DNA from 3 places in the Parabacteroides sp. AM58-2XD genome. Region 1 is predicted to be linked to each of the others. Evidence: riboswitches for the same ligand, from Rfam matches in the RefSeq annotation. Region 1 holds a riboswitch; each other region holds the start of a gene.
What was found. A riboswitch is a leader RNA that binds a small molecule or an ion and turns the genes downstream of it on or off. The one in region 1 is predicted to bind cobalamin.

Region 1 (4,290 bases):
GAGCATAGACAGGGTTGCATTATTCTGACCATCCATGCCACCATTCAGGATATACACCTTAGATGTTTCAGTCGGAACGGCTGGAATTTCCGGTTCCGGTATTGAATCATCATCATCACAACTTGTAAACGTAACGCCCAATACTATTGTCAGCATTGAAGCAAACCAATAAAACTTTTTCATTTTAAATTATATATAATTAATATGTAATGGAAACTGCACATCTGAACGATCGACCCGGCATTGGATAATATCTCACAATATCATATTGTTTATCTGCAATATTCAGAATATCAGCCTGTAAACGCAAAATACAACGTTTCAAACGAAAATTACGATTCAGTGAAACATTCTGTTCTACATAAGACTCAATCTCATTTTCTTTGATATTCTGACGATTCATATACCTAACACCCGAAGCCGTTAACGAATAACTGATATTTACCCATGGGTTTAGGAAACTCGCCGAATACGAGCCGGAATGCCTTGGGGTATAGGGTATCTGATCTTTGTAGCTCTTGTCTTTTTCATTCGTTATATCAATCGCTTTCTGGAAAGAATACGAGCCGTCTAACAACAACTCATAAGTATCTTTTAAAGTAATCCCTGCATGCACATTCACATCCAAACCTTTAATGTCCACTTCTCCCAGATTCATCATCTTCCAAATAAACATTGTAGGAATAGCAACAATCTTATCTTTTACTCGATTATAATAGGCATCAGTCGTTATACTAAAAGAATTGAAAAGCCAGAAACGGTCACGCCAGGTAACACCTAAATTATATTGACGAGCTTTTTCCGGCTTCAGATTGGTATTACCTATCCGAGAATAATAAAGATCATTAAATGTTGGTAACCGAAAAGCATCTTTATAGGAAAAGCGTACCCGCAAATTCGCATCAGGCAATACCCTCCACGAAAGACTTGCTGTCGGTGACAGATGTTTTCTATTTGCCGGTTTCTCCCCTAACTCAACGCGTTCATCAATATAAGTAGCCAACAAAGACAATATACTAGTTAAACGGCGATCTTCGTATTTTGCAGATAAGGCAGTTAACGAAGAAAGCCGCGAAGGAAACTGGCAGTCCTTGAAATTATTATTCAGGTCATTCCAATAAATATCCTGAGCCAAAGAGAAAGAGATATTTTGTATGGGAACATATAAAAGAGATCCTGTTAAATACGTTTCTCGCTGATAATAAGAACTTACCTGTATTCTTCCTTCATACTTATTATTCACATCTTCATACCGGTTATAATACCAGTTATACCGAAGGCTACTTTGCAGAGAAAAACGATCATTTAATTTGTTTTCATAATGTCCTTGTGCAAAGAAGTTACGGTCCCATAAGCGCTCGCCAGTATAATCGTTATAAAGATTGACAGATCCCGGTAAACCACGTTCCGAATCGAAATAATATGCTTTAAGAGATAAATCTCCGTATCTTCCCAAACCTCCGTACAGGTTTAACTCTACGCGCCCTATATTAACATCTGTGTTTTTCCTTTTCTCGCGGGTCACTATGTTTCCATTCACTAATGTAAACTCATATTGCCCGTCTGCACGTTGCCAATCCCCATCAATAACTGCACTCCAACGTTTCCCTAACTTCTGTTCATATCTCAAATAAGGATTAAACAACCCGAATGAGCCGGTTTTAATCTTGGCAGCAATGTGAAATATATCTTTCCCTTCAAATTCCGGCTTACGTGTCTTCATAACCAAAGAACTGGAAGATGCAAACATTCTGGCAGTACGAAAAATATCATCATTCTGGATAATCGACAACTCTATTTGGTCCAAATTTTCTAAAGAGAAGCGACTTATGTCTACTTGTCCACTTTGACAATCACTTACGGCTACGCATCGTAACTGACCCCGGTATGTTGTGCTCCCAGGCTACGGACTGAAACCGTCTTCAGCCCTCCTATCCCACCGTAATCTTTCACGGTAGCGCCGGAGAAACGTTTGACAGCCTCCGATAAATCCTGTATCCCAAGCCGTTCGATACCCGAACGGTCCATCACTTGTAAAGGTGTAGCCTCGCGGGTTGTGGAAGGACGCGCCTTTTCCACGACCTCAACACCTTTCAGCTGGTGATAAACAGTCGTATCGATCTGCTGTGCGTGCAGGACAGGCACGCACAGAAATATGCCTGCCAGGCATATAAATACTATAATAAATAATGTACGCATATATCAAGTTCCATCAACACCTTACCCGAGGCATTATATAATAGAATAATGGCAGGTTTTCTGACTTGTTCTCCCATGATCGGCCGCCTTCCCAAGGATCCTAAAATCCTCAGTGGCAACAAGATTTGCCGGGGTTACAGAACTTACAGCTACGGGTACAGTTCCGGATTTGCACCGGATTCCCTATTACTAACGGCCGGCGGAAGCCAGACCGTTACACCATAATCCGGTGGCAAAAGTACAAATAATATCAATTACTATACCTGATAATTTAAAATACTACTTCTGGTAATATAATTTAACAGATCATACCACCATCCCCCAAACCATTCCGCACACAAAATGCCAACCCTTATTCTTCAAAAAACAGCGTAATTTTTCCTCAAATTGTTCCATATCGCAAAACAATTGGTTCATTTCGGAATGACTACAAAATTAGTTTAAAGTTTAACTAAATGCAAAAAAGCCAAAAAAGTAATATGTTCGGGTTTCCGACAGGTTGTTTTCGTAATATTGCACGGTTGAAAAAATATATTGACGAGGTTTAAAAAGAATTGTATGGGAGAAACAAAAGGTTATGTTTCGCAGGTTATCGGTCCAGTCGTGGATATTCACTTCGATAATGAAAAAGAAGAGAAAATAGTGCTACCCCGCATTCATGACGCCATGGAGATAACCCGTCCTAATGGGAAAATACTGATCGTGGAAGTTCAGCAGCACATTGGGGAAAACACAGTCCGTACAGTCGCTATGGATACGACAGACGGACTGCAACGAGGAATGGAAGCCGTATCATGCGGTTCGCCCATTACCATGCCGGTTGGCGATCAGGTAAAGGGGCGTTTGATGAACGTGACAGGCGATCCGATCGACGGGATGAAAATGCTGGATAAAAAAGGAGCTCTCCCTATCCATCGTGAACCGCCGAAGTTTGAAGATCTGACAACCAGCAAAGAGGTGCTCTACACCGGTATCAAGGTGATCGACCTGCTGGAACCCTATTCCAAAGGAGGTAAAATCGGGTTGTTCGGTGGCGCCGGAGTCGGAAAGACGGTTCTTATCATGGAACTGATCAATAACATTGCCAAAAAGAATAACGGTTTTTCTGTTTTCGCCGGCGTGGGTGAACGTACCCGTGAAGGTAACGACCTGCTGCGCGAAATGATACAGTCGAATGTAATCCGTTACGGTAAAGAATTTAAGGAAAGTATGGAAGCCGGTCACTGGGACCTGTCGAAGATAGATCACGAAGAACTGGCTAAATCGCAGGCGACACTGGTGTTCGGACAGATGAACGAACCGCCGGGAGCACGTTCGTCAGTCGCCCTCTCGGGACTGACCATCGCCGAATCGTTCCGCGACCTGGCTCCAGAAGGCGAGACTCGCGATATACTGTTCTTTATAGATAATATCTTCCGCTTCACGCAGGCCGGTTCCGAAGTATCCGCCCTGTTGGGACGTATGCCGTCGGCAGTAGGTTATCAGCCGACACTGGCTACCGAAATGGGAGCCATGCAGGAACGTATCACCTCTACGAAAAAAGGTTCCATTACCTCCGTACAGGCTGTTTACGTACCGGCAGACGACTTGACCGACCCGGCACCGGCAACGACCTTTACGCACCTGGATGCTACCACCGTGCTGAGCCGTAAGATTACCGAACTGGGTATCTATCCGGCAGTCGACCCGCTGGAATCGACATCCCGTATCCTCGACCCGCTGGTCGTAGGCAAGGAACATTACGAAACGGCACAGCGTGTGAAACAGATACTCCAGCGTAACAAGGAGTTGCAGGATATTATCTCCATCCTGGGTATGGAGGAACTTTCGGACGAGGACCGCCAGACAGTTAACCGCGCCCGCCGTGTACAACGTTTCCTGTCGCAGCCTTTCGCCGTGGCGGAACAATTCACCGGCGTACCGGGCGTAATGGTCTCTATCGAAGACACCATCCGCGGATTCAATATGATCATGGACGGTGAAACCGACGATATCCCTGAACAGGCCTTCCTGAATGTAGGAACGATTGAAGATGTGATTGAAAAAGGAAAGAAACTGGCAGAACAAGCAAATTAAAAACGTATGGAACTG
Region 2 (4,290 bases), on a different contig from region 1:
TTTTGTACTTCTTCGCGCGGAATACCCAAACCTGTGGCAACTTCCTTTATTTTGCGAAGGGAGACTTCTCTTGCAATTTCTATATCCGATTTCATGTGCTTATGTAAGTTTAAAGAGGCAACAAAAGTATATTATTTTTAATTAAATAACAAAATGATAGAATGAAAGGTTGTAATGCCTGATAACTGCGTAAAATTGGCGTTATATTGACAAAAGTCACAAAAAGGAGGCTGGTAATGATTCTTTGTTAAGTGAAGTGCGCATTTTTCAACTTATTTGTAATCTTCGGTTGGCAAAAACAGTGTATTTCGACAGTTCTTGTATTAAAGAACTTTAAAATATAGATAAAGGGTTGTGGTGTATGATAATTTGTCTAATTTTGCGATATCAAAATGATAAAATGAAACTAATGGCAAGTCTAGAGTGATAAAAAGAAAGTAAATGGCAATTTTAAAAACTTCGGTTTATGTAATTAAGGAGATTTGATTATGGCAACAATGAGATTTAGTTTGGCAGGCGTCGTTTCAAGAGAAACAGAGACAGGATCATGGGTTAAAACAATTGCAGATTGTTTGGGTATTCGAATGTTTTCGAAGATGGGTTCTTCGGAGAGTATGAATAATGTCGGTTGGGATACCACCAAGCAGAAGGAAATCCAGGATCTTCATCATTATGCCATCAGCAACTTGATCCCCAGGGCCGGAGTCTATCAGATGAAGTTACTTGAATCGTTGGCACAATCTGCTTCCATCTATTCACCGGAAGAGACTGAAACTCTTTATAATGAAACGAATAAAAAGATTGAAGAGATCAGCAGTCACATTTCAGGAGTATTAGTGAGTGCACGTGAGTTGTGCAAGTCGGGGCATCAGAACTGGGAATCTGTCCAGTCGCTTCGCTACCATATGAACCGTCTGAACGGTATCATAGAATCCGTATAGTTTTTGCGATACAATAATCGGGATAGTAATTTTTAAGTTGAGGGTGTAGCAAAAGTTTCTTCTGCTACACCCTTTTTTTATTGTATGATCATCAGTGAGAAATAAGGGAAAGATTTCTCTGCGATGATTTGCCGGTCGGAGGTGTAGTATTCCTTATCCGTTCCTACATTTTCAAAATAATGGAATTGTGTCTGCGGATGCTTGCGGATACATGCATGTACGGCTTCCACGCATTGCGACAGTTTCATAATGACGATCACGTATCCGGCATTTATCTTTTCAGATAATTCTTCCGCGGAAGGAGTGCCGGGAATAACGACGATCTGTTCTTCCTGTTTGACAATGTGCAAGCCGGCCAGTGCTCCGGCAGCGATGAAGGCGGGGATTCCGGCAATACGCTGAACGTCGATTCCCGTCTCTATAAACTTGTCATATATATACTGGATGGAAGAATAGAAGCCGGCATCGCCTTCGGCTACGATAACGATCTGTCTGCCTTCCGCATAGTTTGCGGCGGCTTCGTTGTAGAGGGCGTCGTAGGCTTTCCAGGCTTCCGTGCGGTCTTTGCTCATGGGGAGCATGAAGCAGCGGATGGCAGTTTCGTTTATTTCCAGTGCACGTACGATATCGGCGGCACGCGAGAGGATTTCACCCTGCCTGTTACGGGTGGCTGGGCAGTAGATAATATCTGCTTTCTGAAGTTGTCGGAGACTTTCACTGTGATAAGTTCCGGTTCGCCGGGACCTAATGATACGAAACTGATCGGGTAAGTCATTTTATTCTTGTTTTTATTTGGGGTGCAAATGTGCTGAAAATAGTGCAAAGTTGCAAACTTCTTATTACTTTTGCGATCGAAATAGGTTCTGTAAAACTCCTGTTCATGGAGACAGATTAAAAGGGAACCGGGTGGAAATCCCGGACAGTCCACGCTGCTGTGAAACTTCGTAACATTCCGATAATACCTTTTGCCACTGATCCGTAGGTGATCGGGAAGGCTTTCGGGATGGAAGTAAGTCAGAAGACCTGCCATTTTTAGCATAACAGTTGTCCTCGTGGGTTTGGACAGTTTGTGTCGGATAAAAACAAATATGAATATGAACAAGTATTTAGCAGGTTGTTGCCTGGTTGCATTACTGGCAACGTCGTGTGTATCGAAGGAAAATCGGGAGGAGAAGGAGAGTGTTTCGGCACAGCAGACAGCATCTGCTGATCGTGAGGCGCATATTACGCCGCAATATGCCAAAGGTTTTCAACTGTCCTATGCCGACGGTTATATCCTGATGGATATACAAGATCCCCAGAATGAAGAAAGCACCCGTTTCCAATATGCCTTGGTAGAGCGCGGAACGAAGCCGGAAGGTATCCCTGCGGATTATACGGTTATCGAGATCCCTGTGCGTAGTGCCATTTGCATGACTTCATTGCAGCTATCCAATTTCATCAAGCTAGGGGCGGAAGATAAAGTGGTCGGCATCACCAGTACCCGTCATCTTTTCAACCAGACTGTCAATAAGCAGCTGAAAGAAGGAAAGACAGCCAAGATCGGTATCGAGGGTAATTTTGATAACGAAGTGATCATGAGCATCAATCCTGACTTGATTCTTATTTCTCCTTTCAAACGGGGCGGATATGAGACAATGAAAGATGTCGGTATCCCTTTGGTACCGCACTTGGGATATAAGGAAACGACTCCGCTGGGACAGGCGGAATGGATCAAGTTCGTCGGATTGCTGCTCGGTATGGAGAAAGAGGCGAACGATAAGTTCTCCGCCATAGAAAAACGTTACAATGAACTGAAAGCGCTGACAGCCGAAGGACAGGTGAAGAAACGTCCGATCGTCTTCAGCGGCGAGATACACGGAGGAAACTGGTATGCGGTAGGCGGGAAGAGCTTCCTAGCGCAACTCTTCAAGGATGCCGGTGCCGATTATTTCCTGAAGGACGACGACCGTTCCGGTGGTGTCACGCTCGATTTTGAAACGATATACAACCAGGCTGACGATGCCGATTACTGGCGTATCGTGAACAGTTATCCCGATACATACAGTTATGAGGCCCTGAAGGAGCAAGACCCGCGTTATGCCGATTTCCGTGCGTTCAGGGAGAAAGGCGTCATCTATTGTAACATGCGGGAGAAGCCTTTTTACGAAAGTATGCCTACCGAGCCGGAGGTCTTGCTGGCTGACCTGTTGCATATTTTCCATCCGGACTTATTACCGGACCATACACCGGTCTATTATGATTTACTTAAATAAGCGACGATGAAATACTCGAATACTTTCCTGATGCTTCTGATCGTTGTTACCATCGTTGTCCTGTTGTTTCTGAATCTGGTGCTGGGATCTGTTTCCATCCCGTTGCAGTCGGTCTGGCATATCATTTTCAGTAGCGGCGAAGAGCCTGTTACCTGGCAGAACATTATCTGGAAGTCGCGTTTCCCGCAGGCACTGACGGCTTTGGTTGCCGGTGCCGGATTGTCGATCAGCGGGCTTCAGATGCAGACCGTGTTCCGTAATCCGCTTGCCGGACCTTCCGTATTGGGTATCAGTTCGGGGGCGAGCATGGGTGTTGCCTTTGTCGTCCTGTTGAGTGGCAGCCTGGGAGGTGTGGCGCTCAGCAAGCTGGGGTTCATGGGGGAGATAGCCCTGTCGGTTGCAGCCGTGATCGGTTCTTTGTCTGTGATGGCTCTGATCGTATATGTCTCGCAGAAAGTAAAAGGAAATGTAACGTTGCTGATTATCGGTGTGATGATCGGTTATGTAGCGAATGCCGTGATCGGGGTATTGAAGTTTTTTAGTGTGGAAGAGGATATCCGTGCTTATGTGATCTGGGGGTTGGGAAGTTTTTCCCGTGTATCGGGCAACCAGATGATGTTATTTGTGATCATTATGGCGGTGCTGATCCCTCTTTCCTTCCTGCTGATAAAGACGCTGAACCTGATGTTGTTGGGTGACGGATATGCGCGTAACCTGGGGTTGAATATAAAACGGGCGCGCCTGCTCGTCATTACTTCGGCGGGTGTGCTGACGGCTATCGTCACAGCTTATTGCGGGCCGATCATCTTCCTGGGACTGGCAGTGCCGCATCTTTGCCGCGCCATCTTTCAGACTTCTGACCATCGCGTACTGATGCCGGCTGTCCTTTTTGCCGGTGCCGCCTTGGCGCTTGCCTGCAACCTGATCGCTCGTATGCCTGGCTTTGAAGGAGCCTTGCCGGTCAACTCGGTAACGGCCCTGGTGGGAGCTCCGGTAGTAGCTTCCGTCCTGTTCCGCAAACGTAAGAACGAATTGAACGAATGAGTATGAAAGAGGCAACGATACAGATAAAAGACCTGTCTATCGGTTATCAT
Region 3 (4,290 bases), on a different contig from region 1:
AACAGAAGATGTTACTTTTATGGTCTGCTTTGCATATCCGATATAAGATATCTCTATTATCTTTTCCGTTCCTTGAAACTCCAACGTCATTTTCCCATCCATATCGGTAATGCCGCCATTGGTCGTACCTTTTTCGACAACACTGGCTCCTACTACCGGTCCCAAAGCATCTGTCACCCTAACAGTAATACGCCTCACTTGCTGCTGATCAGATACTCCGTAATTTTTCTGTTTAGAATTTGACTTATAAATGATAATTCGCTTATCATTTATAACAAAATCAGCATGCTGATTTTGCAACGCTTTTCTCAAAAGAGTTTCTACGGAGTTTTTTTCCCAGTCGACAACTACCCGTTCATTCAAATTCAGGTTTTTGTCACGAATTAAAAAAGAGTAATCAAACTTCTCTTCAATCAAATCGAACAGCTCCTGCAAAGTGGTACTCTGGTTCTGAACAGATAAGTAACAAGATTTTAAGTCCGCAGCAAAAACCGCCTCTGTGGTCATCGGCAAGCTTGCGAACATACACAAGGTCATCAAACACCTTCCATTTCTCTTCAAATTGGTTAATTTCATGAATTTCAGATTTAATAAGATTATTATTCAGTCTAATCGTAATGTCCTTTCTCGGATCAATTATTTATCCCGGATTACAAACATATTTCCGGTTTGTTCCCATCGATATTGTTTTTCAACATCAATTTCATTCAAAATATCATATATCGTATGCTCGGAAGTAAAACTCCCCGTAAAAGCCTCTTCCTGCAAAGAGTTGCTCTCTATTACAATCTTTATGTTATATTTTCTCTCTAAATCTCTCGCTAATATGCCAAAGGGAATCTTTGTAAATTTCATTTTCCCATTTACCCAGTCACAAACATCATCCGCATTTACTGTTGTTTTCTTCAGCTCATTATCTATTTTATTATAACTCAACTTCTCATTAGGTTGTAAGCGTATTATTTTTGTATCCGGTTCGTTATTCAACGCCACGTCAACTTTTCCGGTTCGCAACACAACATTCACCAACTCCTCATCCTGATAGGCCCTGACATCAAAAGTCGTTCCCAATACTTTTACACTCAGATTGTCAGAGTTCACTATAAATGGTTTCAAAGAGTCCGGGGTTACTTCAAAATATGCCTCCCCTGTCAGGTAAACATCACGAGACTTTTCTGAAAAATCTTTATTATAGGAAAGAGAAGAACCAGCATTCAGCCAAACCACCGACCCATCGGCCAAAGTTACTTTCGAACGTGATCCCAATGGTACAGAGGTCTGAAAACGAATAATCTCCGAATCCTGTTCATCCGTCAATACACCTGCATAATAAGATAAACCGCCTATAGCCAGCATGATCATTACTGTTGCAACGATTTGTAACCAAGGACGAATAAAGAATATTCTTTTTGAAGAAACCCCCGCCTCTTTAGCCATCAACTCACCAAAATGTTTCTGGAAACCAAGCTCCACCCGGGAAGAAAAATAAGGAACATGGGAGATGGCCCACCAGTCCGACATTTCCGAAAACAACTGCTGATTCTTTTTATCAACCTGCAACCACTGGAAAAGTTCTTTTTTTTCAGTGTCTGACAAATTGCCCAAAAAGTGGCCGATTATCAGTTTACGTATATATTCTGTATCCATAATATTTTCAAATAAATTCATATCTACATAAATAGATACGCCATTTTTCAATAATCCGTTTATACTAAAATGAATTATTTTTGAAAAATATCCAATAATAAGCAGACAACAGGATATAAATTCCCCAATAATACTTTCAACTTAGATAATCCTTGCTTAATTTGTACCCGGACCGTACTGGAAGAAATATTTTTCATCCGGGCTATTTCTTCATAGGTTTATTATAATAAAGGTGTTGAATAAAAATTTCGCGACACTTCGCAGGCAACTGGTCGATAGCCCTACTTATCAGATCGGTTAACTCTTTATTTTCCAAACAAGCCAAAGGTGAAGATTCTAAACAGATCAATTGCTCATGAACATCAATCACATAGCCGTTTATATCAGAGACCGGCACCTCTTCTAAGCGCTTTTTCCTGTAAAAACTCAAACACTGGTTTTGAACGGCACGTATCAAATAAGCTTTGACGGGATAAACTAATGACGACCGATTATTCCATACATTCAAAAAAACATCATTTACAATCTCTTCTGCTATTTCCGGCTTATATACATACTTTACTGCAATCGCGCACAAATAGGTATAATAGGTCGCATACAATAACTTAAAAGCATTTGTATCTCCCTTATTAATACGTAGTATGGTCTCTCTTTTTACATCCATTAATTTAGATTTAAATAAACCCGCCAACAAACTTAAATATTTTATTTCAATACTCGCACAATCTTTAACCTTTTATTCATCACAAAAATAAAAGCATGAACCACCGACGGAGCTCATCCCGTCAAGCGATCCATGCCTCTTTTCCTAATTATTATGGCAAAATAATTAAAAACAGATCTTAAAAGACGGCAAACAGGGAATGGAACAAGAATAGAAAGACATCAGATGTCTTGTTTTTCTCATCCGGCCTTTCCTCGAAGCCGTCGAAAGAATATGCCTTGCAGGTCTTCTGACTTACTTCCGGTTTGAGCGCCTTCCCATTCAAAGAAGAACAGTGGCACTAGTGTTGCCCAATCCGTTATGAAGCTTACAGCAGCGGGACTGTCCGGGATTCACACCCGGTTCCCTTTTAATCCTTACCCGCGGATACAGGCTCGGAACAATGCATGTCGCAAATATAGAGATATTTTTACATCTTATGGTAGCAGATCCTATAAATTTTATTTATTATGTTTACGATATTCGTCTATTGCGTCTTTTACCGAGCCGTACATCAGAAGTAACCGTTGCGACTGACCATAATTCAAGCCCAGTTCCTCAGCGACCATCCGTGTCCCACGGTCGATCAGTTTCTGGTTGGTAAGTTGCATATTTACCATCCGGTTGCCTTTTACACGTCCCAGTTGGATCATTACCGAAGTAGAGATCATGTTCAGGATCATCTTTTGCCCTGTTCCGGATTTCATACGCGAACTGCCGGTAACAAACTCCGGGCCTACGATCATTTCAATGGCTACATCTGCCTCCGCTGCCATCGGAGAATCCGGATTACTGGAAATGGAAGCTGTCAGGATTCCTTGCTCACGTGCCTTGCGCAAAGCTCCTATTACATAGGGAGTCGTCCCGGAAGCGGCAATGCCGATTACTGTATCTTTTGTTGTAATATGGTGCTCCTGCAATTCCTCCCAACCGCGGTTCAGATCATCTTCCGCATTTTCTACCGGATTACGAAGCGCTTTGTCTCCACCCGCGATCAGTCCGATCACCAGGGTTGGCGGCATTCCGAAAGTAGGAGGTATCTCCGAAGCGTCGAGCACGCCCAAACGTCCGCTTGTGCCGGCGCCCAGATAAAAGATACGTCCCCCTTGTTTCATCCGGGGGACGATCTGTAATACAAGTTCTTCAACTTTAGGTATCGTTTTCCGGACTGCTGACGCGACCTTCCGGTCTTCCGTATTTATATCGTCCAGTAATTCCCGGACCGACTTGCTTTCCAGATTATTATATAATGAGTCTTGCTCTGTTATTTTAGTAAACGACATATTAAATATGTATTATGTATGTTGCTAAACAGATACAAAACTAACAAAATTTATGTCTGCGAACCTCTTCTTACTTATACATTTCTTTCAACCATTGGAACCGTGCCATATTTTGTTCCGGATAAGTCCAGTGACCGGTTTCCAGATAAAGATGCAGTTCTTTTGCTCCCGGAATAACATTATAAGCGGAATACATGGAGGTTGGAGGACAAGTCACATCATTATATCCCCAGCTATACCACCCCGGTGCATTTACGCGACGGGCAAAATTAACCACATCGAAATAAGCTAATGTCTCCACCTCATTCGGACCAGGTTTTGCATTCCGGTAATAATGAGGCCAGCCACCGGCACGCTGATGTAAATAACCGGCATAATCACATAAGGCCGGATAGAATGCCGCCAGAAACTTAATACGCGGATCCAATCCTGCCGTAACGATAGAAAGCGCTCCTCCCTGGCTACCACCGGTTACACCGACAGTCGAACCGTCAAATTCAGGCAAAGAGAAAATAAAATCCACCGCTCTCACACAACCGAGATACACCCGTTTGTAATAATGGGCGTCACGATCATTCTTATTGATCCCGGGATATCCGTTCAAAGCACCGGATGCCAGGTTATTATATACTTCCTGGGGCATATTTACCGGAATTC

Region 2: another riboswitch for cobalamin. It lies ahead of DXA15_RS20820 (ABC transporter substrate-binding protein); the one in region 1 lies ahead of DXA15_RS27935 (TonB-dependent receptor).
Region 3: another riboswitch for cobalamin. It lies ahead of DXA15_RS03955 (sigma-70 family RNA polymerase sigma factor); the one in region 1 lies ahead of DXA15_RS27935 (TonB-dependent receptor).

What each region holds. Positions count from the first base shown of each region.
Region 1 covers NZ_QSDP01000030.1:28,760-33,049, reverse strand. The annotation lists gene DXA15_RS09465 (YncE family protein) at 1-183, opposite strand, end outside; gene DXA15_RS09460 (TonB-dependent receptor) at 200-1,723, opposite strand; gene DXA15_RS27935 (TonB-dependent receptor) at 1,864-2,199, opposite strand; cobalamin riboswitch at 2,232-2,438, opposite strand; gene atpD (F0F1 ATP synthase subunit beta) at 2,758-4,275, shown strand; gene DXA15_RS09450 (F0F1 ATP synthase subunit epsilon) at 4,282-4,290, shown strand, end outside.
Region 2 covers NZ_QSDP01000112.1:2,181-6,470, reverse strand. The annotation lists partial or broken gene DXA15_RS20835 (formate--tetrahydrofolate ligase) at 1-95, opposite strand, end outside; gene DXA15_RS20830 (hypothetical protein) at 489-941, shown strand; partial or broken gene DXA15_RS20825 (precorrin-2 C(20)-methyltransferase) at 1,019-1,716, opposite strand; cobalamin riboswitch at 1,783-1,987, shown strand; gene DXA15_RS20820 (ABC transporter substrate-binding protein) at 2,036-3,196, shown strand; gene DXA15_RS20815 (iron ABC transporter permease) at 3,203-4,240, shown strand; gene DXA15_RS20810 (ABC transporter ATP-binding protein) at 4,243-4,290, shown strand, end outside.
Region 3 covers NZ_QSDP01000010.1:41,438-45,727, reverse strand. The annotation lists partial or broken gene DXA15_RS03965 (SusC/RagA family TonB-linked outer membrane protein) at 1-576, opposite strand, end outside; gene DXA15_RS03960 (FecR family protein) at 637-1,647, opposite strand; gene DXA15_RS27790 (hypothetical protein) at 1,722-1,844, opposite strand; gene DXA15_RS03955 (sigma-70 family RNA polymerase sigma factor) at 1,850-2,311, opposite strand; cobalamin riboswitch at 2,573-2,771, opposite strand; gene murQ (N-acetylmuramic acid 6-phosphate etherase) at 2,812-3,633, opposite strand; gene DXA15_RS03945 (acetylxylan esterase) at 3,704-4,290, opposite strand, start outside.